3 regions of the Leclercia sp. AS011 genome follow, and region 2 is predicted to be linked to each of the others. Evidence: predicted binding sites of a transcription regulator. Region 2 holds the regulator's gene; each other region holds the start of a gene.
What was found. Region 2 encodes PhoB, which activates phosphate uptake and scavenging genes when phosphate is short. Its sites were predicted from a motif close to CTGTCATAAAACTGNCNNAT; they were not measured.
Positions count from the first base shown of each region.

Region 1 (10,403 bases), 1.8 Mb from region 2:
CAACACCGAGCAGTTCAACACCGAAATGAGCCTCTCCCTTGAAGGTATTGGTGCGGTGCTGCAGATGGACGACGATTACACGGTGATCAACTCCATGGTTGCCGGGGGCCCGGCGGCCAAGAGCAAGGCGATTAGCGTAGGCGATCGCATTGTGGGTGTCGGCCAGGTTGGCCAGAACATGGTCGATGTGATCGGCTGGCGTCTGGATGATGTGGTTGCCCTGATCAAAGGGCCGAAAGGCAGCAAAGTCCGTCTGGAAATTCTGCCTGCCGGTAAAGGTACCAAGACCCGTATCGTTACCCTGACCCGCGAGCGCATCCGTCTGGAAGATCGCGCGGTGAAAATGTCGGTGAAAACCGTGGGTAAAGACAAGGTCGGCGTGCTGGATATTCCTGGCTTCTATGTAGGCCTGACGGACGACGTCAAGGTTCAGCTACAGAAGCTTGAAAAACAAAACGTTAAGAGCGTGATTATCGATCTGCGTACCAACGGCGGCGGCGCCCTGACCGAAGCGGTTTCGCTTTCGGGTCTGTTTATCCCGTCCGGTCCGGTGGTGCAGGTACGCGACAACAACGGTAAAGTGCGTGAAGATGCCGATACCGATGGCGTAGTTTACTATAAAGGTCCGCTGGTGGTGCTGGTCGATCGCTTCAGTGCTTCGGCATCGGAGATCTTTGCCGCCGCCATGCAGGATTACAGCCGCGCACTGATTGTTGGCGAACCGACCTTCGGGAAAGGCACGGTGCAGCAGTATCGTTCCCTGAACCGCATTTACGATCAGATGCTGCGCCCGGAATGGCCGGCGCTGGGCTCGGTGCAGTACACCATTCAGAAGTTCTATCGCGTGAATGGCGGCAGTACCCAGCGTAAAGGCGTGACGCCGGATATCATCATGCCTACAGGCACTGAAGAGACGGAAACCGGCGAGAAGTTCGAAGATAACGCGTTGCCGTGGGATAGCGTTAATGCTGCCACCTACGTGAAGTCAGGGGATATGACTCAGTTTGGTCCGGCGCTGTTGAAGCAGCACGACGATCGCATCGCCAAAGATCCTGAGTTCCAGTACATCGTGAAGGACATTGCCCGTTTCAATGCCCTGAAGGCGAAACGCAATATCGTCTCTCTGAACTACGCTCAGCGTCTCAAAGAGAACGAAGAGGATGATGCTACACGTCTGGCGCGTATTAACGACCGCTTTAAACGTGAAGGTAAGCCGCTCCTCAAAAAACTGGACGACCTGCCGAAGGATTACCAGGAGCCGGATCCGTATCTTGATGAGACGGTGAAGATTGCCATTGACCTGGCGCAACTGGAAAAAGACCATCCTGCCGGCGACCCCGCACCGGCGAAATAACCCCCAAACAGGCACAAGAAATTGTGCCTGTTTTTTTGTTAACTGCATCCTGCCGTCAGCCAGTCATTTCAATATGTAAAGTTGTGTCTTTCTGGTGACTTACGCCGCTGCAATCCTTGAAAATATGCGGAATACCCATACGATGTGGGTAATCGCATAGTGCGTTTTGTTAAACTGAGGTTAAAAGAATATTATGATGCGAATCGCGCTCTTCCTGCTCACCAACCTTGCGGTCATGGTGGTCTTCGGGCTGGTACTCAGCCTGACGGGAATTCAGTCGAGCAGCGTTCAGGGCTTGTTAATCATGGCGCTGCTGTTTGGTTTTGGTGGCTCCTTTATCTCGCTGCTGATGTCCAAGTGGATGGCGCTCAAGTCCGTGGGCGGCGAGGTTATTGAGCAACCGCGTAACGATATGGAACAGTGGCTGATGACCACCGTTGCAAACCAGGCTCGCCAGGCGGGTATTGCCATGCCGCAGGTGGCGATCTATCACGCCCCGGATATCAACGCTTTCGCCACCGGTGCGCGTCGTGACGCCTCTCTGGTTGCGGTCAGTACCGGTCTGCTGCAGAACATGAGCCGTGACGAAGCCGAGGCGGTGATTGCCCACGAGATCAGCCATATTGCCAACGGCGATATGGTGACCATGACCCTGATTCAGGGTGTGGTGAACACCTTCGTTATCTTTATCTCGCGTATCATCGCGCAGATTGCCGCAGGCTTTTTGGGTGGCGATCGCGAGGAAGGGGAATCCAGCAATGGCAACCCGCTGATCTACTTTGCGGTCTCCATGGTGCTGGAACTGGTGTTTGGTATCCTGGCGAGCATCATCACCATGTGGTTCTCCCGTCACCGTGAGTTCCATGCGGATGCAGGCTCAGCCAAACTGGTGGGCCGCGAGAAGATGATTGCCGCGCTGCAGCGTCTGAAAACCAGTTACGAACCGCAGGAAGCCTCTACCATGATGGCGTTCTGCATCAACGGTAAATCAAAATCGCTGAGCGAACTGTTCATGTCCCACCCACCGCTGGACAAGCGTATCGAAGCGCTGCGTAGCGGCGAGTACCTGAAGTAACGTCTTCGGGTCGGAAATAAAAAAGCGCGTCTCAGGACGCGCTTTTTTTTATGCCTGCGACCGCGGCTGGGTTATTCGCAGCCCGCTGATGATGGCCGCGACGGTAGCCAGCGTGCCGGCGGTGAGCAGCGCCAGATGCGTGCCGCTTTGCCCGGCCAGGTTGAACATCAGGGCCACCAGCGCCGCGCCGGTACTTTGCCCCAGCAGGCGGGCGGTACCCAGCATCCCGCTGGCACCGCCGCTGCGATGACGCGGGGCGGCGGTAATAATAGTGTGATTATTCGGCGACTGAAACAGCCCAAAGCCCGCCCCGCACAGCACCATCCGCCAGATAATATCCAGATCGTGCGGTGCCGCGGGCAGCAGGGCGAGGGCAAAAAGACCGGCCGCCATTATTAACATCCCCAGCGCACCCAGTAATCCCGCATGCACCCGTTCAATCAGATAACCTGCCAGCGGTGCCATCACCATGGTAGCCAGCGGCCAGGGCGTTAACAGCAGACCCGTTTCCACTTCCGAACGGCCTACCACGCTCTGCAGGAAAAAGGGCAGAGAGACCAGGGCCAGCATCTGTGCGCAGAAGGAGCATATCGAGGTGCAAATAGAGAGGGAGAAGAGCGGGATGCGCAGCAGATCCACCGGCAGTAACGGCACCGGCAGTGCCAGCTGACGGCGCACAAAGAAGAAGCCAATCACCACCAGCGCCATAACTTCACCCGCAATTAACGTCAGCGACTGTCCCTGGGCGAAACCGCTCAGGGCGGTGATCAGCAGGCCAAAGGTGAGGGCGTTCATCACCGCGCTCGGCAGATCGAATTTAGGCATGTTGCTTTTCGGGCCGTTGGCAGGCAGATAGCGCAGGGCGAACAGCAGCGCCACGATCCCCAGCGGAACGTTGATTAAGAACAGCCACTGCCAGGAGGCCACCGAGAGGATCGCCGCGGCGATGGTTGGACCCGCCGCCGAGGAGACGGCAACAATAAAGGAGTTGATGCCCATCCCCCGGCCAAGATGCCGCCGCGGGTAGATGAGACGAATCAACGCAGTATTAACGCTCATCAGCGCCGCCCCGCCAAACCCCTGAGCAATACGCGCCAGCGTCAGGGTGTGCAGGCTGTCCGAAAGGGCGCAGAACAGGGAGGTCAGGGTGAAGACCGCCAGTCCACACTGATACACCCGGCGATAGCCAAACATGTCCCCCAGGAAAGAGAACGACAGCAGGGAGATGACAATCGCGATCTGATAGGCGTTGACGATCCAAATCGAACTGGCAGGCGAGGCATTCAGATCGCTGGCGATGGTCGGCAGAGCGACGTTAGCGATGGCACCGTCCAGCACGGCCATTGATATACCGATGATAATGGTCGCAATCGCACCATAGCGCTGCGGCAACGGCAGGCCATCTGTGAGGGTTTTGGTCATGAGAATTGATTAGCATTGGGGGTTATTATTAACAGGGTAACGATATTATCACTGTTATTTCGGTTATATGTCGCAGATTTGTAACCAGGTTAGCCAGGATTGATTGCAGCAATGCGGCCGCGAATTTATAATAAAAACCGGTTCTGAATTTTATAAAACACTTGCGTTGAGGTGATTAATGGCAATCGCGGATTTGGATAAACAGCCAGATTCTGTTTCTTCTGTGTTAAAGGTGTTTGGCATCCTGCAGGCGCTTGGCGAAGAGCGCGAAATTGGTATTACTGAGCTGTCCCAGCGTGTGATGATGTCAAAAAGCACCGTTTACCGCTTTTTGCAGACCATGAAATCACTGGGTTATGTTGCACAGGAAGGCGAGTCTGAAAAGTACTCCCTGACCCTGAAGCTATTTGAACTGGGCGCACGCGCGCTACAGAACGTCGATCTGATCCGTAGCGCGGATATTCAGATGCGCGAACTCTCTCGTCTGACGAAAGAGACCGTGCACCTGGGGGCGCTGGATGAAGACAGCATTGTCTACATCCATAAGATCGACTCCATGTACAACCTGCGCATGTATTCACGCATTGGTCGCCGCAACCCGCTGTACAGTACCGCTATCGGTAAAGTCCTGCTGGCATGGCGCGATCGTGAAGAAGTGAAGCAGATCCTCGAGAACGTCGAGTACAAACGCAGCACTGAACGTACCATCACCACCACCGACGAGCTGTTAGCGGTGCTGGATAAGGTGCGTGAGCAGGGTTATGGCGAGGATAACCAGGAGCAGGAAGAGGGCTTACGCTGCATCGGCGTACCGGTATTCGACCGTTTCGGCGTGGTGATTGCCGGCCTGAGTATCTCCTTCCCGACGCTGCGTTTCTCTGAGGAGCATCTGCACGAATACGTGGAAATGCTGCACACGGCGGCGCGGAAGATTTCTGAGCAGATGGGTTACAACGACTATCCGTTCTGAGGTGTTGCTGCTTGAAAAAACGCTGCCTGATGGCAGCGTTTTTTATGTTTTGCGTCAGCCGTTATCGATCACCGTCTCGCTCTTTCGCAGCAGCGGGCAGCGTGAAAGGCCGATAATGCCGCTGTCAGAGTGAATATACTGAGCCGTGCTGAATCCGCGCGCGGTGAGGTACTGGCACTGGATACCCAGCCCGCCCGCGTTCTCTTTACTGCCCGTCAGCACGCCGTAACCGGCAAGCAGCAAGCCGATCCCGATCAGGGCTATAACAATCAGTGTGCGAATAAAAAAGCGCATTATTGCCTCATTTTTTTAATGACTGCCGCCTAGCGTAACCGATACAGTCGCGTTAACAAGCCTATGATTCCGAAAGGTTGGTCTTCACGTTACAGTTAGGCATGGTTTAAGTTGTGCATGATAACCTGGCATCAGGCAGTTATGGGACGGAGAGTGGAGTGAAAAAAATACGCTGGGTAATTCTGGTGCTGGTACTGGTGGCTTGTGTGTTGCTCTGGACGCAGACCATCAATGTAATGTGCGACCAGGATGTACAGTTTTTTAGCGGTATTTGTTCTATCAATAAGTTTATCCCCTGGTAGCAGTCATTTTTATCGCAAATGATTTCCTTCCGTAACGCGAGTGGTAATATGAGCGTTTTTATTGGGGGGTGAAATGGGTGAGTTAGTGAATTCCGGGATGCTTAGTGTGGCATCTCTGGCGATGTCGGTGGTATTGCTGGTGGTGGGTCTGATGCTGTGGTTTTTCATCAACCGTGCAAGCTCCCGTACCAATGAGCAAATCGAACTGCTGGAAACATTAGTCGATTTGCAGAAACGTCAGAACGCGCTGCTGCGCCGCCTGTGCGAAGCCAATGAACCGGAAGAGAAAGAAGCACCAAAAGCGGTAGAAGAGACGGCTAACAGCCAGGACGATGACTTTATTCGTCTGGTAGCCGAACGCTAACCAGTCAGGGGAGGTGAGTATGGCCTGGAGCAATCCCTGGTATAACGCCTCCCTCGCGCATCACACTCCGCAGGGTTTTCGCAATATCGATGGCGCTGAGCACCAGCCCGGCGATGTCGAACGCTGGCAGAAAGAGCGAAAAGCCGCCGGTCTGCCAAAACCGCCCGCGCAGGGCTATGACTCGTTTATCCGCCAGTGGTGGCAGCCTGTCACCCTCAATACCGATGAAGAAGACGGCGTCTGGTTTCTGGGACATGCCAGCCTGCTGCTGCGCCTGAACGGGAAATACATTCTCACCGATCCGGCGTTTTCCCGCCGCGCCTCTCCGGTGCCTTTTGCCGGGCCGATCAGAAAAACGCCCCCGGTAATGAGCGTCGCCGCGCTCCCGCCTCTTGATGCGCTGGTCATTTCTCATAACCACTTCGATCATCTGGACTCCGCCACCATCCGCCAGCTTCTGCGGCGTTTTCCGCAGCTGACCATTTTCGTGCCGTTAGGCCTGGGGGAGTGGTGTCGTCGGCGCGGGGCAAAACAGGTTGTCGAGCTGGACTGGTGGCAAAGCTATACTTTCAAAGGGCTGGGGTTCACCGCCGTCCCGGCGCAGCACTGGAGCATGCGTACCCTGTGGGATCGCAACCGCTCACTCTGGTGTGGCTGGGTCTTTGAGGGGCCAAACCAGCGCTTCTGGTTCAGCGGCGATACTGGCTACACGCCGGAGCTGCTGACCATCCCGCAACGGCTGGGGAAACTGGATACCATCGCGATACCCGTCGGGGCCTATGCGCCACGCTGGTTCATGTCGGTTCATCATATGGATCCGCAGGCGGCGGTGTCACTGTGGCAACAGCTCGGCATGCCGCGCGCGATCCCGATCCACTGGGGCGTGTTTGAACTGGCAGATGAGTCGTTGGATGAGCCGGTCAGAGAGCTTTCTCAGGCGCTGAGGGATTTATCGCTGCCGGGCGAAAACTTTCAGCCTTTGCGTATTGGTCAATATTTATCCATATAAACTATTCTTTGTTCGGTTAGTACTTATTCCTTATTAAACCGAGGTTGATCATATTTTATTTTAATCGAAACGTTTTGATTGCTTTTTTTTGAGCCAGGTTCATAAAAATATCATTATTTTGGTGCATGGCGACAATCAGGGTTGCGGTGTATATAACTTAAACAAGCGAAGCGCTGAATGTTGTTTTTTTTCAAAGAAACACATGCCTGCCGTTGCGATTAAATCAGCATAACTTTGTACCAAATGTTCTAACGGAAATAACCGCCGCACGAAATCGTCTTCGCTTGCTGGACGACATGAAGTTATTGGTCTAAGGTAAAAAAGTCTTTGATAACAGCGTCTACCCTGACGGTTACTGATCGAGCAACATACGGGCTATGTATACACGTAAGTGCATTACTGTGCAGATTGTGGCAAATCAGTCCCTGAATTTGTGCGGCTGATCGAGACACGTTTAAAAATGGCTTGCCATTATTTAAGTTGTGTGTGATAACACGGTTTGGGTCAAACGAGGTACAGTTCTGTTTATGTGTGGCATTTTCAGTAAAGAAGTCCTGAGTAAACACGTTGTCGTTGAATACCGCTTCTCTGCCGAACCTTATATTAGTGCCTCATGCAGTAATGTCTCAGTTTTATCTCAGTGAATGCCCGCGGGCTAAGAAAACATTCTAAGGAATTTTGCAAATGGCAAAGATTAAAGGTCAAGTTAAGTGGTTCAACGAGTCTAAAGGTTTTGGTTTCATTACCCCTGCTGACGGCAGCAAAGATGTGTTCGTACACTTCTCTGCAATCCAGGGTAACGGCTTCAAAACTCTGGCCGAAGGCCAGAACGTTGAGTTCGAAATTCAGGACGGCCAGAAAGGTCCGGCTGCTGTTAACGTAACCGCTATCTGATCGAACCCCTGCCTGGTCTGAAGCGTTCCGACGTTTCAGTTGCAGAGTTAAAGCCTCGCGATTGCGGGGCTTTTTAATGCAATTTTTTCAAAGTGTTACCACCTGCGTCTCTGTTTGCAGTTTGTTGCAAAGCTGCGAGAGTATTAGCATTGTTTTCCCCCTCAGCAATAAGATTTGCCGTTAAATCAGGGCGTTGTTATTGAGCCCTGGAGCCCTGGTGAAAAAGAAACCCGTCAATCCCGCAGCAAACTTCACTCCGATACGTTTTGCACTTCTGTGTGCGGCCATTTTAGGTAGCCTGGTCTTTCTGTTGGGGCGTGTCGCCTGGCTACAGATTGTGAAACCGGACCCCCTGGTCAAGCAGGAGGATATGCGTTCGCTGCGCGAGGTAGCGATAAACGCCCCGAGAGGGATGATTGTTGACAGGGAAGGGCGGCCGCTGGCGGTGAGCGTGCCGGTGCAGGCGGTATGGGCCGATCCGAAAACGGTGCTGGCGAAAGGCGGGGTCGGGTATGACGATCGCTGGCAGGCGTTAGCCAGCGCCCTGCATCTGTCCCTCACCAATCTGGCCGCGCGGATTAACAGCAATCCGCAGGGACGTTTTATCTATCTGGCCCGCCAGGTGGATCCCGCTCAGGCCCAGTGGATCGAAAAACTCCATCTGCCGGGTATCAGCCTGCGCGATGAGTCACGGCGTTTCTACCCGGCCGGACACGTGGCGGCCAACCTGATTGGCTTTACCAATATCGACGGCCAGGGTATCGAAGGGATCGAGAAAAGCTTTAACGCGCAGCTCACCGGCAAACCCGGCCTGCGGCGCGTCCGCGAAGACCGTTACGGACATGTGATCGAGAATATTACCGAGGTCCCGCCCGTTCCTGCCCACAACATTCAGCTGAGCATTGACGAGCGGCTGCAGACGCTCACCGAGGATGCGCTGGATAACGCCGTGGCATGGAACAAAGCGGAGTCGGGCGCGGCGGTGCTGATCAACATCCAGACCGGGGAGATCCTGGCGATGGCCAGCTTCCCGGATTTCAACCCGAATAACCGCGACGGCGCTACCCTGAATGATTTCCGTAATCGCGCCATCAGCGACACCTTTGAACCGGGCTCCACCGTCAAGCCGCTGGTGCTGATGACCGCCCTCCAGCAAGGGCTGGTGCAGCCCGACAGCGTAATCGACACCCATCCCTACACCCTGGCCGGACACCGCATCCGCGACGTGGGTTACTATCCGGAGCTGACCCTGACCGGCATTCTGCAAAAATCGAGCGACACCGGGGTGTCCCGCCTCTCGCTGGCGATGCCGATCCAGCGGCTGCTGGATACCTATCACGGCTTCGGCTTTGGCCATTCTACCGGCCTCGGGTTAACCGGGGAGAGCAGCGGTCTGCTGCCTGAGCGTAAATTCTGGAGCCAGCTCGATCGCGCCACTTTTGCCTTTGGTTATGGTCTGATGGTGACTCCGCTCCAGCTGGCTCATGTCTACGCCACCATTGGCAGCTATGGCCTGGAGCGTCCGCTCTCCATCACCCGCATTGATCCGCCGGTCATTGGCACCCAGGTGATGCCCGCCTCTATTGTGCAGGAGGTGGAGCACATGATGGAGAGCGTGGCGCTGCCGGGCGGCGGCGGGGTGAAGGCGGCCGTGCGTGATTACCGGGTAGCGGTGAAAACCGGCACCGCGAAGAAAATCGATGATGCCGGTAACTATGTCGATAAATATGTGGCCTATACCGCCGGCGTTGCGCCCGCCAGCCGTCCGGTATTTGCCCTCGCGGTGGTGATCAACGATCCGCAAAACGGAGCCTATTACGGCGGGGCGGTTTCGGCGCCGGTGTTCAGCCAGATTATGGGTGACGTGCTGCGCATCGAAAACATCAAGCCTGATGGCTTACCGGCGGATTCCAGCCATCTCATCGTAATGCGTTAAGGCCGTTTTATAGCGGGGCGATTAGCGGTACACTTTCGCCCTTTATGATTGCCCGGAGTTACCATGACATTCTGCTGTCCTCTTTGCCACGCGCCCCTGACGCACACGGATAAAAGTTACGCCTGCCCGCAGGGGCATCGCTACGATATGGCGAAAGAGGGCTATGTCAATCTGCTCCCGGTGCAGCATAAGCGTTCCCGCGATCCGGGCGACAGCGCGGAGATGATGCAGGCCCGCAGAGCCTTTCTCGATGCTGGCCATTATCAGCCCCTGCGCGACGCGGTTGCCGGTAAGCTGGCGGCCTTACTCCCTGACGGGGCGACGTCGATCCTCGATATCGGCTGCGGGGAAGGGTATTACACCGCCGCCTTTGCAGACACCGCACGGGAAAAGGGGGCCGCGACCTTTGGTCTGGATGTCTCTAAATCTGCCATCCGTGCTGCAGCCAAACGCTATTCGCAGGTGACCTTTTGCGTGGCATCCAGCCACCGTCTGCCGTTCGATGAAAGCAGCATGGATGCGGTGATCCGCATTTACGCGCCGTGCAAAGGGGAAGAGCTGGCCCGGGTGGTGAAAGAGGGCGGCTGGGTGATCACCGTCACGCCAGGTCCGCGTCACCTGATGGAGCTGAAGGGGCTGATTTACAGCGAGGTCCTGCTGCATGCGCCGCACTCGGAGCAGCTGGCAGGCTTTGCGCTCCGGGAGGAGCAATCGCTGGCGTATAACATGTCGTTGAGCGGAGCAGAGGCTGTGGCGCTGTTGCAGATGACACCGTTTGCGTGG
Region 1 covers NZ_JBBCMA010000001.1:679,945-690,347, forward strand. The annotation lists gene prc (carboxy terminal-processing peptidase) at 1-1,354, shown strand, start outside; gene htpX (protease HtpX) at 1,548-2,429, shown strand; gene WFO70_RS03185 (MFS transporter) at 2,478-3,851, opposite strand; gene kdgR (DNA-binding transcriptional regulator KdgR) at 4,030-4,821, shown strand; gene WFO70_RS03195 (YobH family protein) at 4,876-5,115, opposite strand; gene mgrB (PhoP/PhoQ regulator MgrB) at 5,274-5,417, shown strand; gene WFO70_RS03205 (YebO family protein) at 5,491-5,781, shown strand; gene WFO70_RS03210 (MBL fold metallo-hydrolase) at 5,801-6,790, shown strand; partial or broken gene WFO70_RS03215 (DUF2627 domain-containing protein) at 7,318-7,462, shown strand; gene cspE (transcription antiterminator/RNA stability regulator CspE) at 7,475-7,684, shown strand; gene ftsI (peptidoglycan glycosyltransferase FtsI) at 7,902-9,620, shown strand; gene rlmA (23S rRNA (guanine(745)-N(1))-methyltransferase) at 9,684-10,403, shown strand, end outside.
Region 1: a site for PhoB is predicted at 3,919-3,938, ahead of kdgR (DNA-binding transcriptional regulator KdgR). Genes of this name have one in related genera too.

Region 2 (10,403 bases):
CTCAGCACGCCGAATATCAGCGTATTGGCTATCAGGAATAGCTGGCAGATCCAAAAGTCTTCAGGCCGGTAGTCGTTCAGCCCCCACAGGCCGCCCACGCCGAACGTAAACAGCAGCCCGAGCAGATTCAGCTCGCGCCAGTGCTGCCAGATGCTGATAGCGAGAATGCCAATGGAAAGCAGGAGATAGAAAGAGAACAGCGCCACAAAGCTGCCGCCTCCGGTAGACAACAGCAGCGGCGCAAGATAGCCACCGAGGCTTGCCAGCATGGCAAGGCTCAGCGCCTTCTGCAGCACCGCCAGCCCAACGCTCGCCGCGCAAATGACCACCAGCAGCGCAAAGGCCAGCGTCATCGGCAACATCTGCCAGAGCCGGAAGGCCCCAAAGACCGTCAGGTAGAGAATGCCTGTCGCGCCACCCTGAAGGATCAGCGAATAGACGCGCTGTCTGTGCCGTAGCCGCCACCCGAGGGCCAGCAGGACCATTGCAAACAGCGCCGTCGCGGCCAGGCGAAGTTCAAGCGGGAACAGGGAGTGCTCGACGGTATAGCGCAGGAGGAATGAAAGCCCGAGAAAGAGCAGCAGGATCCCCAGCTTCGCCAGCGGATTGCCCTGCATGAACCAGCGCACCAGCGACGTCAGTATGCCGCCAAAGGCAGAGGGCTGTTTTGCCGCTGGCGCAGAAACCGGAGCGGGTTCTGCCGCGGCAGCGGGGATCCTGGAGCGCCAGGGGTCGACAGGCGCGGGCGCCTCGTCAACCATCGGCTCAGCCATGACCACCGGCGCAGCGGCCTGTTCAGGCTCCGCCGCTTTCTCCGCCACACCGCGCTGCTCAAGGGCCTCAATGCGCTGGCGAAGCCGGGCGATCTCCTGTTTCGCCGCCGTACTTCGATTAAAGCCGATAACCGCAAGCACGGGCGCAACCACAAGCGCAAAAACCAGGAACAAACCGCCAAAGATGTAAAGCTCGTCCATGTTTCCACCTTCACCGTAAACAATTCGTTAAGATTGACACAAACTGTTGCATTTACGCCATCTTAAAAGGTGAAAACCGTTCCGCCCGCGGTTAACTGCCGATCCAGACCGCAGCCGAGATCGCAGGAAGCGTGAGCACGCCCTCATGGAACGTCGCTTTACCCTCTTTAACCATCCACGTTTTACCCGCCAGCAGCGGTGAATCTTCCAGCACCACTTCGCAGGCCTCGCCCCGGTTGATGGCCACCAGCACCCGCTGCTGATTATAGACACGGACAAAGACCACCACGTTGTCATGGGCGTAGACCACCTGGCAGCCACCGTAGCGCAGCGCCTGGCTCTGCTTGCGCAGTTTAATCAGCCGCTGATAGAGCGCCAGCAGCGCCGTATCCTGCTTCTCAGGTGCCCACGGGAAGGTCTTACGGCAGAAGGGATCGTTATTGCCGTCCAGCCCCACCTCATCCCCGTAGTAAATGCACGGCACACCCGGCCAGGTAAAGAGCCAGGTGACCGCCAGCGGCAGACGCGCCACGTCTTTGCCGAGCAGCGACTTAAAGCGGGCGGTGTCATGGCTGTCGAGCTGATTGAACATGCGGAGCTGTTGCTGATGCGAGAGGCTGGCGCGGTAGTTATCCATCCACTTCATGCAGGTTTCAGCGTCAATCAGCTGCGGATCGTAGGAGATATCGGTATTAGCCAGGAAGCCCCACAGCGGGAAGGTGAAGCCGCGGTAGTTCATCGCCGAATCTTCCGCGTCGGCCTGCAGCCACTGGCGGGCATCCCCAAAATGTTCGCCAAAGACGAAGGCATCGGGCCGGGCCTGCTTCGCGGAGCGGGTGATCCCGGCCACGTGCTGCAGGTTGTTACGCGCCCCGCCCCCTTCCCCGAGCATATGCACCACATCCAGCCGCCAGCCGTCCATATTCCACGGCGCTTTCAGCCAGTGGCGAACGATACTGTCCTCGCCGCCGTAGATCTCGTCCACCATCGTGGGTGACTGGTAATCCAGCTTCGGCAGGCTGGCGTAGCCCAGCCAGTCGAGGGCGCGGCCTTCGTCGTCAAAGCTGTACCAGTCCCGCTGGGACGAGTCCGGGTTATGGCAGGCACCGCCCGTTCCGCGATTGTGGCGATCAAACCAGGCGTGAGAATCGCCGCTGTGGTTAAACACGCCGTCGAGGATCAGGCGCATCCCTTCCCGGTGGGTGTTTTCCCGCAGGCGTAACAGGGCCTCGTCGCCGCCAAACTGCTCATCCACGTGGCGGTAATCTTCGGTGTCGTACTTATGCACGCTGGGAGCGACAAACACCGGATTGAGGTACAGCGCCGTGACGCCGAGTTTTTTCAGATACGGCAGCTTCTCGCTGATGCCGTCCAGATCGCCGCCGTAAAAGGTTGAGCCCCCCGCCTGAGCGGTAACCGGCTCGTCCCATTCATGGAAGATGGTCTCGTGACCGGCGGCATGGTGATAGTAGGTTTTGTCCCGCTCCGGGTTGCGCTGCTGGCTGCGGGCAAAGCGGTCCGGGAAGATTTGATAAAAGACCTGCTCGACCACCCACTCAGGCCCGGCATCCGGGTAATCGACGGCGAACTGCTCCAGCCGGGCGGGCGGAAAACGGCTAAACCCCTGCGGGGTAAACCACAGCTGGCGGTTATGCCAGAGCATCTTAAAGCTGTAGCGGTGCCGCGGCTGCCCTTTCGTGGTGTCGAGGGTTGCGCGCCAGGCGGTGACGCCGGGCTGCGGCTGGCTGCGCTGCTTGTGCATCGGCAGCGAGGTCTCTTCATTGTCGAATTCAGCGCGCATCGTCACCCGCTCAGGCAGGTGCTCACCCGTCAGCCACAGCGTGATGACGAGTTTATCTTTGTTTTGCTTAACAAATGGGGCAACCGGCAGGTGCCATGCATTCAACATCTTTTATCCCCTATCCCAGAAATGAGGTCACCTTGCCACAGGGTAGTTGATGTTCACTCATCACGAAGTGGTTTATTGGGGGAGGAGGCAGGGGGAGGAGAAAAATGCCCGGCGTTTGCCGGGCATTCTGCTTACTGTACTTCCGCTAACTGGCGCTCGCGGCGGCGTTTAAACACCCAGCCGACCAGCAGCAGGGCAATCCACGCGAAGCCGACATACAGCGAGATGCGGGTCTCCGGGTGGTAACCAATCAGGCCGATAATAAAGACCAGGAAGATCAGGCCGCCAACGGTACTTGCCACGCCGCCCGGCACTTTAAACTTCAGGGCTTTCACCTCTTCAGGCGACAGACGACGGCGGAAGCCAATCTGCGACATCAAAATCATGATCCACACCCAGACGGTGGCGAAGGTCGCCAGCGACGCAATCACCAGGAAGACGTTCTCCGGCATGATGTAGTTCAGATAGACCGACAGCAACAGCGCCACGGTCATCACCAGCACCGTCACCCACGGCGTACCGCGGCTGGAAGTTTTGGCGAAGGCCTTAGGCGCACTGCCCTGCTCTGCCATGCCGTGCAGCATACGCCCCACACCAAAGACGTCGGCGTTAATGGCGGAGAGCGACGCAGTCAGCACCACAAAGTTAAGGATACTGGCGGCAAAGGTGATCCCGAGATGCTGGAAGGTGAGCACAAACGGGCTGCCGTTAGTGCCGACCTGGTTCCACGGGTAGATGGACATGATCACAAACAGCGTCCCCACGTAGAAAACCAGAATACGCATCGGCACCGAGTTAATGGCGCGTGGGATAGACTTCTCAGGATCTTTCGCTTCACCGGCGGTGATGCCGATGATTTCGATCCCGCCATAGGCGAACATCACCATCTGCAGCGACATCACCATGCCAATCCAGCCGTTGCTGAAGAAGCCGCCGTTGCTCCACAGATTGTGGATCCCGGTCGGTTGTCCGCCGTTGCCAATCCCCCAGATGATGATGCCGATACCGGCTGCAATCATGATGATGATAGTGGCGACTTTAAAGAAGGAGAACCAGAACTCCAGTTCGCCAAACACCTTCACGCTCATCAGGTTGATGGCGCAGATGATCAGCACCACGCTGAGCACCCAGACCCAGTGCGGCACCGTCGGGAACCAGACGCCCATATAGATGCCGAATGCCGTCACGTCGGCAATGGCCACGATCAGGATTTCGAAGCAGTAGGTCCAGCCGGTGATATACCCGGCGAGCGGGCCTAAGTTTTCCTGGGCATAGCGGGAGAAGGAGCTGGCCGATGGGTTATGAACGGACATCTCCCCCAGCGCACGCATGATGATGTAGGCGGCAACACCGCCGATAAGATATGCCAGCAGAACGCTGGGACCGGCCATTTTGATGGCATCTGCCGAGCCATAAAAAAGACCGGTACCGATTGCAGAACCCAGCGCCATAAAGCGGATGTGGCGGGCGCTCAATCCACGCTTGAGTTTGTTAGTGCTTTCCATTTGTTGTCATGCCATTCAGACTAAAAAAAACAAAAAACCACGGGGCATTACGCCCCGTGGTTTAACATTCAGCCGTTGATTAGTGCGCGTTCGAAGTAACCTGACGCCCTGCAGCACGATCCCAGATAATAGCCAGTACCAGTGCAACAACGGTAGGCATCAGCCACGCCAGACCCTGTTCAGACAGCGGCAGACGCTGTGTCCAGGCGGGCAGGATGGCGCTGAATGCCGATGCCTTAATGCCGTCAAGCATACCAAAAAGCAGACTGATAAACATGGCCGGAGCGATAATTCGTGTGGAATTATTCCACCAGCCGCGGGTGAAGCTCAACACTACCAGCACGATACACGGCGGGTAGATGGTGGTCAGCACCGGAATAGAGACCTGAATCAGGTGGCTCAGACCCAGGTTCGACACCGCCATCGAGAAGCCGCCGAGGATAAACACCAGCGTACGATAGGAGAGCGGAACGTACTGAGCAAAGAACTCAGCACAGGCACAGGTCAGGCCAACCGCCGTTACCAGACAAGCCAGGAAGATCAGAATAGCCAGCATCATGCTGCCCGCACCACCAAAGGTGTGCTGTACGTAGGCATGCAGAATCGCCGCACCGTTCGCGCCCTGGTCAACCAGCACGCTGCTGTCGGAACCCAGACGGAACAGCGCCAGATAGAGCAGCGCCAGACCCGCACCCGCCATCAGGCCAGCCCAGACGGTGTAGCGGGTCAGCAGACGCGCTTCGGTCACGCCGCGGGAACGCGCCGCGTTAACGATCACGATACCGAACGCCATTGCGCCCAGCGTATCCATGGTCAGGTAGCCGTTCACGAAACCGTTAGAGAAGGCCGCGTTCTGATAGGCTTCGGTGGCGGAACTCAACGGGCCAGCAGGCCAGATAATCGCCGCGACCGCCAGCACCAGCAGGGCCAGAATCTTCATCGGCGCCAGGAAGTTGCCCACGGTATCCAGCAGCTTACCCGGATAGAGCGACACCAGGATCACGATAGCGAAGTAGACCAGGCTGTAGATAAACAGCGGCAGCGGGCCATCGCCGGTCAGCGGGGCAATCCCCACTTCGAAGGAGACGGTCGCGGTGCGCGGGGTCGCGAACAGCGGTCCGATCGCCAGATAGCAGACTACCGCCAGCATCACCCCGGCCACTTTACCGATGGGTGCGCTGAGGCTGTCGACGCCGCCGCCCACTTTCGCAAGCGCCACAACGGTGAGTACCGGCAGACCGACTGCGGTGATCAGAAAGCCGATCGCCGCGGTCCAGACATGTTCACCCGCCTGCAGGCCAACCATAGGTGGGAAGATGATGTTGCCAGCGCCGACGAACAGCGCAAATGTCATAAAGCCCAGTGCGATGATGTCACGCGATTTCAATTGATGGGTCATAAAACCTTACTGCCTGTGGATGTGGTGTTGAAAACGTTGAATTTTTCGCTATCCCATGCGGAACAAAACAGCGGAAAAAATGTGCAATTTCAGCGGGAAATGCTCCCCAACTGCCGTGGTCAGGAATATTTTTTCGATTTACCACGCAAATACAGTCTGTCCGACGATATCAGGGGGGCAATTTAAACGCTTATAACGTTTAAAGGCAATATGGGATCGTAAAACCAGAACAATATGCCAGGTTGAAAGTCAGACCTGAAACATTACACCAATTATAAGAAAAACCCATGGCTAATCATGCGAACAAAAAAGCATCAGGCGTATAAAATTTACCCGCGCTTCGGTTGACTGCAAAGCAAACAGGCCAGCTTACGCTGGCCTGTGGCAATATCTGATTACAGGGGGCTGATCAGGCGCTGTTACTGGCAATCAAACGTTCCGGGATCACGAAACTGAAACGCGTGCTTTTGCCCGGCGTGCTGACGATATCGAGACGGCTGTCGTGGTGATTGATAGCGTGTTTCACGATAGCCAGCCCCAGTCCGCTGCCGCCCGTCTGGCGGGAACGGGCTTTATCAACCCGATAAAAACGCTCGGTCAGGCGCGGAATATGCTCCGGGCCGATACCCGGGCCATCATCCTCCACGCTGAACTCCGCCCCGGTGGGGGCATGCTGCCAGCGCACGATAATGTGGGTCCCTGCGGGCGTGTGGTTCACCGCGTTATAGACCAGATTGGAGATGGCGCTGCGCAGCTCATCGTTACTGCCGCGCACTTTAAGGCTGTTATCCACCTCGAAGGTGATCTGGTGCTGCTGCTGGCTTAAGGTTTGCGCCTCACGCTCTAACATCCGCAGCATCATCGGCACATCGATAGTTTCATTGAGCGCAAGGGTTGGCGCGGCCTCAATGCGGGAGAGGGTCAGCAGCTGCTTCACCAGTCCTTCCATGCGTTGCGTCTGCTCGCGCATGGTCTGCAGCGCTTTTTCCCGTGGGGCGCCCTCGAGGGTCTGCTCCTGCATCATCTCCAGATAGCCCTGTAAGACCGTCAGCGGGGTGCGTAACTCGTGACTGACGTTGGCAAAGAAGTTGCGCCGGGCCCCTTCCAGCTGGTGCATCTGCGTTACATCCCGCGCCACCATCAGCCACTGTTTGTCGCTGTAGGGCATGACGCGGATCTCCAGATGGCGACCATTGTTTAACACCAGATTATGCGGACGGGTAAAATCGCGTTTTTTCAGATACTGCGCGAACTCGGGGTAGCGCAGCAGGTTGAGGATGTTCTGTCCATTATCGTCCGGCCAGCGCAGGCCCAGCAGCTGTTGCGCCAGTCCGTTGCACCAGAACATTGCCCCCTCTTCGGTGGTAAGCACTACCGCATCAGGAAGGGATTCTGCGCCGCTGCGAAAGCGTTTGATCAGGCTGCCCAGCTCGCGTCGGCGTTTCTTATTACGCATCTGCATCTGGTGCAGGCCATACAGCAGAGGTTCCCAGCTCCCGCTTCCCGGCGGGGGCGTCATGCTTCGGTCAACCCACAGCCACCATGAGAGGCGGAGCAGATTCCAGAAGTGCCAGACCAGCAGCCCGGTGACGGCCGCCAGCAAAAACCAGGGTAAATAACCGAAAACGGCCCCGAGGATCAGGGCCGGAATACAGCACAATATCAGTTCAAAACAGAGCCTTTTCCATGACAGACGTTCCAGCACGCGTCACACTCCTGTCATTGTTCAGAAACGGGTTGAGAAACGGTAACCCGTGCCGCGGACGGTCTGCACCATGCGGTCGTGACCGCTGGTTTCGAGGGCCTTACGCAGACGACGAATATGCACATCCACCGTCCGGTCTTCAACATAGACGTTAGTGCCCCAGACATTATTGAGCAACTGCTCGCGGCTGTAGACACGTTCCGGGTGGGTCATGAAGAAGTGCAGCAGTTTGAATTCCGTCGGCCCCATATCGAGGGGATTTTCACCGGTCATCACGCGGTGTGAGGTGGGATCGAGGCTCAGACCCTGCATCTCAATTACCTCTTCCACCGCCATCGGTGAAATACGGCGCATCACCGCCTTGATACGCGCTACCAGCTCTTTCGGTGAGAAAGGCTTGGTGATGTAATCATCCGCCCCGGTCTCCAGACCGCGAACGCGATCTTCCTCTTCCCCACGGGCGGTCAACATCATCACCGGAATATCGCGGGTTAAGGCTTCACGTTTGATGTGTTTGATGAATTGCAGACCAGAGCCGCCGGGCAACATCCAGTCGAGCAGGATCAGATCGGGCCAGGGTTCGTTGAGCTGATTCACCGCGCTGTCGTAATCTTCAGCTTCCACCGGTTGAAAGCCATTTTGTTCGAGCACGAAACAGACCATTTCACGAATGGGTGCTTCATCTTCTACGACCAGAATACGTCTCGCCATACTTAGCCCTGTCTTATTTAGGTTACATGTTTGTAATACGGCGTCATTATGCGTCAGATTTATGACAGATTTATGAAAAACCTGCCCGCCAGTAAAGGCAAGCCGTTGTTTTCTGGCCGCCCTGATTGTAGCGGTTATCTTCCTCCCCCTGAATGTTTATAATCCCGCTTACTTTTTTTTGCCACGGATCTGTTATGCGCATACTTCACACCTCGGACTGGCATCTGGGACAGAACTTTTACAGTAAAAGCCGCGCCGCCGAACATGAAGCCTTCCTCAACTGGCTGCTTGAGATGGCGCAATCCCACCAGGTCGACGCCATCCTCGTGGCCGGGGATATCTTCGACACCGGATCGCCGCCGAGCTATGCGCGAGAGCTGTATAACCGTTTCGTGGTCAACCTGCAGAAGACCGGATGCCATCTGGTGATTGTGGCCGGCAATCATGATTCCGTGGCCACGCTGAATGAATCCCGTGAAATTCTGGCCTTTCTTAACACCACCGTGGTGGCCAGCGCCGGGCACGGGCCGCAAATTCTGCACAAACGCGACGGGACGCCCGGAGCGGTGCTTTGCCCCATCCCGTTCTTACGCCCGCGTGACGTGATGAAAAGCCAGGCGGGCCTCTCGGGGATCGAGAAGCAGCAGCAGCTGTTAGAGGCCATCACCCACTATTATGCCGATCAGTATACCGCCGCCTGCCAGCTGCGCGGTGACAGCCTCCTGCCGATTATCGCCACCGGCCATCTCACCACCGTCGGGGCCAGTAAAAGTGACGCGGTACGTGACATCTATATCGGCACGCTGGATGCCTTCCCCGCTCAGCATTTCCCGGCGGCCGACTATATCGCGCTGGGCCACATCCACCGGGCACAGAAGATTGGCGGCTGCGACCACATTCGCTACTGCGGCTCGCCTATCCCCCTCAGCTTTGATGAAACCGGCAAAAGCAAAAGCGTGCATCTGGTGAGTTTTGACCAGGGCAAGCTCAGCGCCGTTGACGCTCTGGAGGTGCCCATGACCCAACCGCTGGCGGTGCTGAAGGGCGATCTGGCGGCCATCGCTGCCCAACTGGAGCAGTGGCGTGGCGTGGAGCAGACGCCTCCCGTCTGGCTGGATATCGAAATTGCCACCGAGGAGTACCTGCACGACATGCAGCGTAAGATTCAGCAGCTGACGGACGATCTGCCGGTGGAGGTACTGCTGGTGCGGCGCAGCCGCGAACTGCGCGAGAAGCTCCTCGCCAACAGCCTGCGTGAAACCCTCAGCGAGCTGCGGGTGGAGGAGGTCTTTGAACGCCGCCTGGCGCAGGAGACTCTCGACGATGCACAGCGGGCGCGGTTAAACGAGCTGTTCAGCCATGCGCTGCACGCGCTGGATAACGACGAGGATAACGCATGAAAATTCTCAGCCTGCGTCTGAAAAACCTCAACTCGCTCAAGGGCGAATGGAAAATCGACTTTACCGCCGAGCCTTTCCTCAGCAACGGCCTGTTTGCCATCACCGGCCCGACCGGTGCCGGGAAAACCACCCTGCTGGATGCCATCTGCCTGGCGCTGTATCACGAGACGCCGCGCCTTAACACCGTATCGCAATCGCAAAACGATCTGATGACCCGCGACACCGCCGAATGTCTGGCGGAGGTGGAGTTTGAGGTAAAAGGGGTAGCCTGGCGCGCCTTCTGGAGTCAGAACCGGGCGCGCAATCAGCCGGACGGCAATCTGCAGGTGCCGCGGGTGGAGCTGGCCCGGTGCGAAGACGGCAAAATCCTCGCGGATAAAGTGAAGGATAAACTGGAGCTTGTCGCCTCGCTGACCGGGCTGGACTATGACCGCTTCACCCGCTCGATGCTGCTCTCCCAGGGGCAGTTTGCCGCCTTCCTCAACGCCAGGCCAAAAGAGCGCGCCGAGCTGCTGGAGGAGCTGACCGGCACCGAGATTTACGGTCAGATCTCGGCGATGGTGTTTGAAAAACACAAAGCGGCGCGCAGCGAGCTGGAACGGCGTGAAGCCCAGGCCGCCGGGGTGGTGTTGCTCAGCGACGAGCAACAACAGCAGCTCCAGCAAGGTTTGCAGGTACTTACTGACGAAGAACAACAGCTGCTGGCCCGGCAGCAGGCGCAGCAGAACGATTATCACTGGCTGACCCGCCACGATGAGCTGGTGCGCGAGCAGCAGCGATCGATGGCCGCACAGCAGCAG
Region 2 covers NZ_JBBCMA010000001.1:2,509,382-2,519,784, forward strand. The annotation lists gene WFO70_RS11910 (DUF2339 domain-containing protein) at 1-974, opposite strand, end outside; gene malZ (maltodextrin glucosidase) at 1,066-2,883, opposite strand; gene proY (proline-specific permease ProY) at 3,015-4,388, opposite strand; gene brnQ (branched-chain amino acid transporter carrier protein BrnQ) at 4,468-5,787, opposite strand; gene phoR (phosphate regulon sensor histidine kinase PhoR) at 6,197-7,492, opposite strand; gene phoB (phosphate response regulator transcription factor PhoB) at 7,514-8,203, opposite strand; gene sbcD (exonuclease subunit SbcD) at 8,398-9,603, shown strand; gene sbcC (exonuclease subunit SbcC) at 9,600-10,403, shown strand, end outside.

Region 3 (10,403 bases), 2.2 Mb from region 2:
GGTCTACAAGCTGCTCGGCGGCGCGGTGCGGGATGAGATCCGTTTTTACGCCACCGGTGCCCGCCCGGACCTGGCGAAAGAGATGGGCTTTATCGGTGGCAAAATGCCGACCCACCGGGGGCCGCACGACGGCGACGCCGGGATCCGCCAGGACGCGGCGATGGTGGCGGAGTACCGGGAGAAATGCGGTCCGGACTTCTGGCTGATGCTTGACTGCTGGATGAGCCAGGACGTGAATTACGCCACTAAACTGGCCCACGCCTGCGCGCCGTACAACCTGAAGTGGATTGAGGAGTGTCTGCCGCCGCAGCAGTACGAAGGCTATCGCGAACTGAAGCGCAACGCTCCGCCGGGGATGATGGTCACCAGCGGGGAGCACCACGGTACCCTGCAATCCTTCCGCACGCTGTCCGAAACCGGGATCGACATCATGCAGCCGGACGTCGGCTGGTGCGGCGGTCTGACTACCCTGGTGGAGATTGCGGCCATCGCGAAAGCCCGGGGGCAGCTGGTGGTGCCGCACGGTTCGTCGGTCTACTCCCATCACGCGGTGATCACCTTCACTAACACGCCGTTCAGTGAATTCCTGATGACCAGCCCGGACTGCGCCACGCTGCGTCCGCAGTTTGACCCGATCCTGCTCGATGAGCCGGTGCCGGTGAACGGCCGCATCCACAAATCGGTGCTGGATAAACCCGGCTTTGGCGTCGAGCTGAACCGCGATTGTGCCCTGAAGCGTCCTTACAGCCACTAATCCATCGCGCCGCGCGCTAGCGTGGCGTCACCCTTTACTGAGGATTGTCTATGAATATGACTCTGCTCGACAGCGTGGTCAGGAAAAACCGTGCCCGCCTGATCCCCTTCATGCTGGCGCTCTACGTGCTGGCATTTCTGGATCGCTCTAATATCGGCTTTGCCAAAGAGAGCTACCAGATCGATACCGGGCTCAGTAACGAAGCCTATGCCCTGGGGGCCGGGATCTTCTTTGTGATTTACGCCCTGCTGGGCGTTCCCGCCAACCTGCTGATGCGCAAGTTTGGCGCCCGGACGTGGATTGGCACCACCACGCTGCTGTGGGGATTTCTCTCGGCGGCGATGGCGTGGGCCGATACCGAGAGTAAATTTCTGCTGATCCGCACCCTGCTGGGGGCGGCGGAGGCAGGCTTCTTCCCCGGCATGATCTACCTCACCTCCCAGTGGTTCCCCCAGCGCAACCGCGCCAGCATTATGGGGCTGTTTTACATGGGGGCACCGCTGGCGTTGTCGCTCGGGTCGCCGCTCTCGGGGGCGCTGCTGGAGATGCACGGCTTCATGGGCCATCCCGGCTGGTTCTGGATGTTTATCATCGAGGGGCTTATCGCCGTAGGGGCCGGGGTCTTTACCTTCTTCTGGCTGGACGATACCCCGCAACAGGCACGGTTCCTCACCGCGCAGGAGAAACAGGTACTCATCGACCAGCTGGCAGGGGAGGAGCAGAGCAAAGCCACCTCGCGGCTGAGCGATGCCCTGCGCAATGGCCGGGTCTGGCAGCTGGCGTTTATCTACATGACCATCCAGATCGCCGTCTACGGGCTGATCTTCTTCCTGCCCACCCAGGTGGCGGCTCTCCTCGGCACCAAAGTGGGCTTCACCGCCTCGGTGGTGACGGCGATTCCGTGGGTGGCGGCGCTGTTTGGTACCTGGCTGATCCCGCGCTACTCCGACCGCACCGGCGAGCGGCGTAACATTGCCACGCTGACGCTGCTGGCCGCCGGTATTGGGGTGGGCGTCTCTGGGCTGGTGTCGCCGGTACTGGCGATAGTGGCGCTGTGCGTGGCCGCGGTGGGGTTCATCGCCGTACAGCCGGTCTTCTGGACCATGCCGACGCAGTTGCTCTCCGGCACCGCGCTGGCGGCAGGGATTGGCTTCGTCAATCTGTTTGGCGCGGTGGGCGGTTTTCTCGCCCCGCTTATCCGGGTCAAAGCCCAGACCCTGTTTGGCAGCGATGCGGCCGGGCTGCTGGCGCTGGCCGGGATTGCCGTTCTCGGCGCGCTGGCGATCCTGGTGCTGGGCGTGACCCGCACCACGCCGCAGGCCAACCGCGTACCTCATTAACATCAGGGAGTTTTTATGCAAAACCTTCTTTCCAACCCCTTTAAGCAGGCCCTGCTGAAGGGTGAAGCGCAGATCGGACTGTGGCTCAGCTCCACCTCGTCCTACATGGCGGAGATCGCCGCGACCTCAGGCTATGACTGGCTGTTAATCGACGGGGAACATGCGCCCAATACGCTTCAGGATCTCTACCACCAGCTGCAGGCGATCGCCCCTTATGTCAGCCAGCCGGTGATCCGCCCGGTTGATGGCGACCGCAGTCTGATCAAGCAGGTGCTGGATATTGGTGCCAGGACGCTGCTAATCCCGATGGTCGACAGCGCCGAACAGGCGCGGGAGATCGTCTCCGCCACCCGCTATCCCCCGCTGGGCGTTCGCGGCGTGGGGGCAGGGGTGGCACGGGCGGCACGCTGGGGGCGGGTAGAGAACTACATGGCCCGGGCCAACGACGAGCTGTGCCTGCTCATTCAGGTAGAGAGCAAAGCCGCGCTGGATAACCTCGATGCGATCCTGGACGTTGAAGGAATTGACGGGGTATTTATCGGCCCGGCCGATCTGTCGGCTTCGCTGGGCTATCCGGACAACGCCGGGCACCCGGAAGTCCAGGCGATTATTGAGCGCAGCATTCGCCGCATTTGTGCTGCGGGTAAAGCCGCAGGCTTTCTTGCGGTCGATCCACAGATGGCGCAAAAGGCGCTGCGCTGGGGGGCGACCTTTGTTGCGGTAGGAGTGGACACCATGCTCTACACCGACGCCCTCGACAGGCGACTGGCGATGTTCAAAACGCCGTTATCCGCAGCCAGTAAAACCAGTTATTAATCAGGGAGCAGTCCGGCAGAGACGTTCTGCCGGGCGCTGGCTTAAACCAGCGCCTGTGCCAGCAGGCTAATGGGATGTTCGCAGCGCTTGCTGGTGGACATCTCAATCTGCCACTTGCAGGTTTCGCAGTCCGTTACCACGATATCCGCGCCGCTCTCTTCTATCTGGCGGAACAGCGGGGCGCCAATCGCCTGTGACGTTTCGTAGTTTTCACGCTTGAAGCCGTAGGTTCCCGCAATCCCGCAGCAGCGCGAATCCAGAACCCTCAGCTCCAGCCCCGGAATAAGCCGCAGCAGCTCCAGCGTATAGAGCGACCAGCCCATTTTCTCCATATGACACGGCGTGTGGTACACCACTTTCAGGGGCAGTTCCCCCAGCGGTAACGTCTGCCCGCTATCCAGTTTGCGCCACAGGAAACGCGTCGCCAGCTCGATGTGCTCGCGCAGACCGCTATTATCCACGTCCAGCAGATGCGGGTACTCGTCGCGCAGGGTGAAGGTGCAGGTGGACGAGGTCGCCAGCACCGGAATCCCCTTGTCGACTATGGCTTCGCGCAGCGACGTGACGTTGCTTTTTGCCTGCCTGCGTGCTTTATCGGTAAACCCGTTGGCAATCAGCGGTACGCCGCAGCACTTCTCCTTGTTCAGTAGCTGAACGCCCGTTCCCATGGCGTTGAGCACCTTCAGCAGATCCTTACCCAGCTGCGGGTGGTTGTAGTTCACATAGCAGCCGTGGAAAAAGGCCACCTGCTCGGCATACTTCGCCTGCTCCGCGGCGACGGACTTGTACCAGCGGCGGAAGGTGCCGTGAGAATATTTCGGCAGGCTGCGGTGATGGTCAATTTTAAGCGTGGCATCCAGCAGCTGGCGCACCGGCTTGAGAGAGGTCGCGGCATTCACCAGCGGGGCGAACGGCGTAGAGACGCTGCCCATCAGATCGGTGTGGCTCAGAATGGCGTCCCGCAGCGACGGTTTTTGCGTGCTATAGCGTGCCCGGGCGCGCTGAATAATGTCGCCGATTTTAACATCCGACGGGCAGGCCACCTCGCAGCGTTTACAGTTGATGCAGTATTTCAGCGCCTCGTCGTACAGCCTGCCGTCCTTCAGGCGCAGACGCTCGCCGTCCGGCCCGGCCTGTTTCGGACCAGGGTAGCGGGGATTAACGCCGCTGACCGGGCAGACGGTGGTGCAGACCGTGCATTTGATGCAGCTTTCAAAACGGGTATCGTTCATTGTTCAGCCTCCATGCTCTGGCTAATCTGCTCTGCCACATACAGCGCGGTGACGGCGCAGACGCCACCCCCGCAGCCCTGAGCGATAGGGTCGTACCCGCCCAGCAGCGAGCCGATGGCAAAGAGATTGCTGACGGGCTTACCGGAAAGCTGCGGGTGTAGCTGGTTATCGACAATCACGCCGAACTGTTGCCAGGGCTGCGGCGAGAAGAAATCACTCTGATACCAGTCCGCGCGGGAGGCGTTTTGCCGCACATCCAGCCCCATAATGGCTTCCCGAATGCCCTCCCGGCTGCTCAGCAGTCCGTTACTGAAGAAACTGCCGCTGGCCAGCACCGTATAGCGGGCGCGAAGCGGAATATCATCGTGGTTACGCGTCCAGACTTCGCTGACCGCGCCGTCCGTGAGGGTGATTTTTTTCACCTCGTCACCCGCCATCCAGACGCCGCCCTGCGCAACAAACTGCCGCTGGAGCTGGGTATGCAGGCGAATACCGGGTACGGAAGGGGGCAGCGTTGGCAGCAGGCCGAGCGTGCAGGGCAGACGATCCGAAAGCCAGCACCAGAGCCGGTTGTCGCGTAAGCCAAAGCAGGCGGGCATCAAGAGGGCATCGCATCCTGCCGCAAGCGGGATGAGCGCCTCATACAGCAGCGACCACTTATCTTCGTTATCCAGATAACGGGCGATGTTCACCGCGCGAAACTCACTCGGGTTGTCGCGCAGGACATCAAGCTCGGGCAGCTCTATCTCTGCCGCTTCGGCATTAACCCCCTGGCGGCAGAGCGATGCCGCCGCGAGATGGGGCTGAAAATCAAGAAACCCGCTAATCCCCACGACCCGCACGCGCTCGCCGCTGAAAGGGGCAACGGGCACCTCCTCCGGACTGAGCCAGGCGGAACGCAGGGTGCCGAGCGGCGTGACGCGCTGATGATTTTGCCTGGCGCTCCCCTGCAGACGCGCACCGCAGTCCGCCAGTAGCGCTTCGGTTTCCAGCGCAAAGCGGTCAATGTTATGCGCGCCGATCAGGTGATAAGGATGCTCGGCCGGCAGTTTTTCGCGATACCTGTCATCCACCAGATCCAGCGAGCCCGACGAGAAGTGCAGGGCGCTCTGTCCCCGGGTGATAATGGCGCAGCGCAGCCCCCGCTTTGTGAGTTTGATTCCACAAAGCAGGCCTGCCAGCCCGCCGCCGACAATCACGGTATCAAATTTCATCGCGTTGCTCCTTCTCAAGACCGCAAAGCCCCTGGTAGACCCAGCGGGTAAACTCGTTTTCACGCAGAGCATCTCCCCAGGCAACAGGCTGAATCCCTTTCCAGCGCTCGTTTAAAAACGCGCTGAGCTGATCGAGCGACTGGGTGGCGGTGGTGGTATGAAAACGTTGCAGCAGACCGGCGGCACGGCAGGCGCACAGCTCGCCCTGGCAGGTCCCCATTCCGACGCGGGTGCGGCGGCGGAGATCGAGCAGGCTATTGACCGTCAGGTTTTCCACCGCGTACTGCACCTCACCAGCGGTGACGGCTTCGCATTCGCATACGAGGCTGCGGCTCAGCCGCCCTTCGCCCAGCCACTCCGGCGTCCTGTCGCCATGGCGATAGATGGCCGACCCGCGCAGGGGGGCGGGCAGCGAGATAATTTTTTGCAGCGTCTTTTCGGTGGACTGCCGCGAACCGGGCAGGGGCTGTTCTGCCGTGACGCACGGTTCGGTATTGCCCAGCTTGCGGCAGACGGCATCCGTTGCCCACTCCGCCATCAGACGGTAGGTCATCAGCTTGCCGCCGGTAATGGTGATAAACCCGTCCAGGCCGTCACGCGCGGCATGGTCGAGCAGCACAATGCCGCGGCTGACGTTACGCCCACTTGGATCGTTATCGCTGGCGACCAGCGGACGTACGCCCGCATAGGCGCGCAGGATCCGGGTCTGTGCCATCACCGGGGCCAGTTTTTCCCCTTCGCGCAGCAGGATATCCACCTCTTCGGCGGTAACGCGGTTGTAATCAATCTCGCTGTAGTCCACGTGCGTTGAGGTGGTACCTATTAACGAAATGGTATCGCCGGGGACGAGGATATCGGCGTCGGACGGTTTACGGCAGCGGTTAATCACGTGGTTATTAATGCGGTGGTCGAGGATCAGCAGGGAGCCTTTCGCCGGGAACATGCGCACCGACAGGTCGGCGTACTCTGCAATGCGCTGCCCCCAGATCCCCGCGGCATTGACGACCACGGAGGCAAACAGCTCGCTGTGTTCGTGGTATTGCGTGTCAAACACCCGCACGCCGCAGACGCGGTGGCCTTCGCGGATAAGCCCGGTCACTTCGTGCCCGGTCAGAATGCGCGCGCCATGCTCGCGGGCGTCCAGCATGTTGGCGGCGGTCAGGCGAAAAGGATCAACGGTGCCGTCAGGCACTTTTACCGCGCCCGTCAGGGTTGGGTTGACGGCGGGCTCAATGCGGCGCGCGAGGGCCGGGTCGATGGCCTCGGCCTGAATCCCCGCCGCACGGCAGGCGGTAATAAAGGTTGACTGAAAGGCGAGATCGTCTTCGGGAAGCGTAATAAAAAGGCCGTCGGTGGGTTCAATGCAGTGGCGGGCTATACGCCGCAGGATCTGATTTTCGGCGATACATTCGCGCGCGGATTCACCGTCGGTCACGGCGTAGCGGGCACCGCTGTGAAGCAGTCCATGATTGCGGCCGGTAGCGCCTGTCGCGATGTCATGGCGTTCCAGCAGCGTGACGCTTAATCCCCGCAGGGCGCAATCACGTGCGATACCAGCGCCGGTTGCGCCACCGCCAATGATAATCACATCGCTGTAACGAGGATCGTGAATGGTCATTGCTATCCCTCTGTGTTCGTTTTCTATCATTTAGCCACACTAAAACTGTGGTTTGTTTGATTTCGAGCACAAACGAGCGTAATTCGAAAATGAAACGTGATTTCATGCGCTTTTTTGCGCATTCTGTCATATTTCTGTAACAATCTGTGCGTTGATTCACAGTAACAATCACTCTGATTTCTTAACATCCCCGCCTCTGGAATTCAGGTGCGAGCCACCTGCCCATTCAATACAAGGCCACGGAGGCTGTCATGCTCAGTATCTTCAAACCTGCGCCGCATCAGGCGCGTCTGCCAGAGGCAGAAATTGATCCGCTATACCGTCGTCTGCGTTGGCAAATTTTCCTGGGGATCTTCTTCGGGTACGCGGCGTACTACCTCGTTCGTAAAAACTTTGCGCTCGCCATGCCTTATCTGGTGGAGCAGGGCTTTTCCCGTGGCGATCTGGGGTTCGCGCTGTCGGGGATCTCCATCGCCTACGGTTTTTCAAAATTCATTATGGGTTCGGTGTCCGACCGCTCGAATCCGCGCGTATTCCTGCCCGCCGGTCTGATCCTGGCGGCAGCGGTTATGCTGTTCATGGGCTTTGTGCCCTGGGCAACCTCCAGTATTGCCGTCATGTTCGTGCTGCTGTTCCTCTGCGGCTGGTTCCAGGGCATGGGGTGGCCACCGTGTGGACGTACCATGGTGCACTGGTGGTCGCAGAAAGAGCGCGGCGGCATCGTGTCGGTGTGGAACTGTGCCCATAACGTGGGTGGCGGCATTCCGCCTCTGCTGTTCCTGCTGGGGATGGCCTGGTTCAACGACTGGCACGCGGCGCTCTATATGCCTGCCTTTGGCGCCATCGTGGTGGCGATTATTGCCTTCGCCCTGATGCGCGACACGCCGCAGTCCTGCGGTCTGCCGCCGATCGAAGAGTACAAAAACGACTATCCGGATGATTACAGCAAGGAGCATGAAGAAGAGCTGACCGCAAAACAGATCTTCATGAAGTACGTCCTGCCGAACAAGCTGCTGTGGTACATCGCAGTCGCCAACGTGTTCGTTTACCTGCTGCGCTACGGCATCCTCGACTGGTCACCAACCTACCTGAAAGAGGTGAAGCACTTCGCGCTGGATAAATCCTCCTGGGCCTATTTCCTGTATGAATATGCCGGGATCCCGGGCACGCTGCTTTGTGGCTGGATGTCGGACAAAGTGTTTAAAGGCAACCGCGGTGCGACGGGCGTCTTCTTTATGACTCTGGTGACCATCGCCACCGTCGTTTACTGGCTCAACCCGCCGGGCAACCCGTCAGTAGATATGGCCTGTATGATCGTCATCGGCTTCCTGATTTATGGTCCGGTTATGCTGATCGGTCTGCACGCGCTGGAGCTGGCACCGAAGAAAGCGGCAGGCACGGCGGCAGGCTTTACCGGTCTGTTCGGCTACCTGGGTGGGTCGGTCGCGGCGAGCGCCATCGTGGGCTATACCGTTGACTTCTTCGGCTGGGACGGTGGCTTTATGGTGATGATCGGCGGTAGCGTGCTGGCGGTGCTGCTATTGATTGTCGTGATGATCGGCGAGAAACGTCACCACGCGGAAGTGCAGGCGCGTCGTCAATAAGGAACATGGCCATGAAATTATCTTACTTAACCACCGGCCTGTTGCTGGCGGGCCTGATGACCGGGTCCGCGCTGGCGGCAGATAAAATCGTCATCGCCCACCGCGGCGCGAGCGGCTATCTGCCGGAGCACACGCTGCCGGCGAAAGCGATGGCCTATGCGCAGGGCGCGGATTACCTGGAGCAGGACCTGGTGATGACCAGGGACGACCAACTGGTCGTCCTGCATGACCACTATCTCGATCGCGTGACGGACGTGGCGGAGCGCTTCCCGTACCGCGCCCGCAAAGATGGTCGCTTCTACGCCATTGATTTTACCCTGGATGAGATCCGCTCCCTGAAGTTCACCGAAGGCTTCGAGATTGAAAATGGCAAGAAGGTGCAGGTCTATCCGGGACGCTTCCCGATGGGCAAATCTGACTTCCGGATCCACACCTTCCAGGAAGAGATTGAGTTTGTTCAGGGGCTGAACCACTCCACCGGGAAAAACATCGGTATCTACCCGGAGATCAAAGCGCCGTGGTTCCACCACCAGGAAGGGAAAGACATTGCCGCGAAGACGCTCGACGTGCTGAAGCAGTACGGCTACACCAGCAAGCAGGACAAGGTGTATCTGCAGTGCTTTGACGCCGCCGAGCTGAAGCGCATCAAAACCGAGCTGGAGCCGAAGAGGGGGATGGATCTCAATCTGGTGCAGCTGATTGCCTATACCGACTGGAATGAAACCCAGGAGAAGCAGCCGGACGGCAAGTGGGTAAACTACAACTACGACTGGATGTTTAAGCCGGGCGCGATGAAGCAGATTGCGCAGTACGCCGACGGCCTCGGGCCGGATTACCATATGCTGGTGGCGGAAGGCTCCACGCCGGGCCACGTGACGCTGACGGCGATGGTGAAAGAGGCGCATGCGAGCAAGATGCAGGTGCATCCGTACACGGTGCGTGCAGACCAGCTGCCGCCGTACGCCACGGACGTGAATCAGCTTTATGAGATGTTGTATAACCAGGCGGGTGTGGACGGACTGTTTACGGATTTCCCGGATAAAGCGGTGACGTTCTTAAAGGATAAACGCTGACATTACCGGGTGGCGGCTGCGCCTTACCCGGCCTACGAACTGCGGTTTTGTAGGTCGGGTAAGCAAAGCGCCACCCGGCACAATCACATCTCGATTTCTATATCGCCTTTTGCCCGGCAGCAGCAGGGCAAAATTTCCCCTTCATTAATGAAGGCCAGCGGCTCGGTGATCCAGTCGACCTGGCCCATCACCAGACGGCAGCGGCAGGAGCCGCAGTAGCCTTCACGGCACTGGTATTCGACTTCAATCTGGTGGGATTCCAGCGCAATCAGCAGGGAAGGGTGCTCTTCCTGGCACAGAAGCTCTGTGCCAGAAAGACGAAGCGTCACGCGGCTCATCAGAGCTGGAAGTCGCTCAGGTCGTCGGTGTTGACTTCAGAGTCAATCTGACCGACCAGGTAGGAGCTCACTTCCACTTCCTGCGGCGCAACCTGCACGTTATCGGACACCAGCCAGGTGTTGATCCACGGGATCGGGTTGGAGCGGGTCTGGAACGGCAGATCAAGGCCCACCGCCTGCATGCGGATGTTGGTGATGTACTCCACGTACTGGCAGAGAATATCTTTGTTCAGGCCGATCATGGAGCCGCCCTGGAACAGGTACTCTGCCCACTCTTTCTCCTGCTGTGCCGCCTGGACAAACAGGTCATAGCTTGCCTGCTTGCACTCTTCCGCAATCTCGGCCATCTCCGGATCGTCCACGCCGCTGCGCAGCAGGTTCAGCATATGCTGGGTGCCGGTCAGGTGCAGGGCT
Region 3 covers NZ_JBBCMA010000001.1:290,461-300,863, forward strand. The annotation lists gene rhmD (L-rhamnonate dehydratase) at 1-754, shown strand, start outside; gene WFO70_RS01345 (MFS transporter) at 805-2,094, shown strand; gene yfaU (2-keto-3-deoxy-L-rhamnonate aldolase) at 2,110-2,910, shown strand; gene glpC (anaerobic glycerol-3-phosphate dehydrogenase subunit GlpC) at 2,952-4,142, opposite strand; gene glpB (glycerol-3-phosphate dehydrogenase subunit GlpB) at 4,139-5,356, opposite strand; gene glpA (anaerobic glycerol-3-phosphate dehydrogenase subunit A) at 5,346-6,974, opposite strand; gene glpT (glycerol-3-phosphate transporter) at 7,226-8,578, shown strand; gene glpQ (glycerophosphodiester phosphodiesterase) at 8,590-9,651, shown strand; gene yfaE (class I ribonucleotide reductase maintenance protein YfaE) at 9,735-9,989, opposite strand; gene nrdB (class Ia ribonucleoside-diphosphate reductase subunit beta) at 9,989-10,403, opposite strand, start outside.
Region 3: a site for PhoB is predicted at 7,098-7,117, ahead of glpT (glycerol-3-phosphate transporter). Genes of this name have one in related genera too.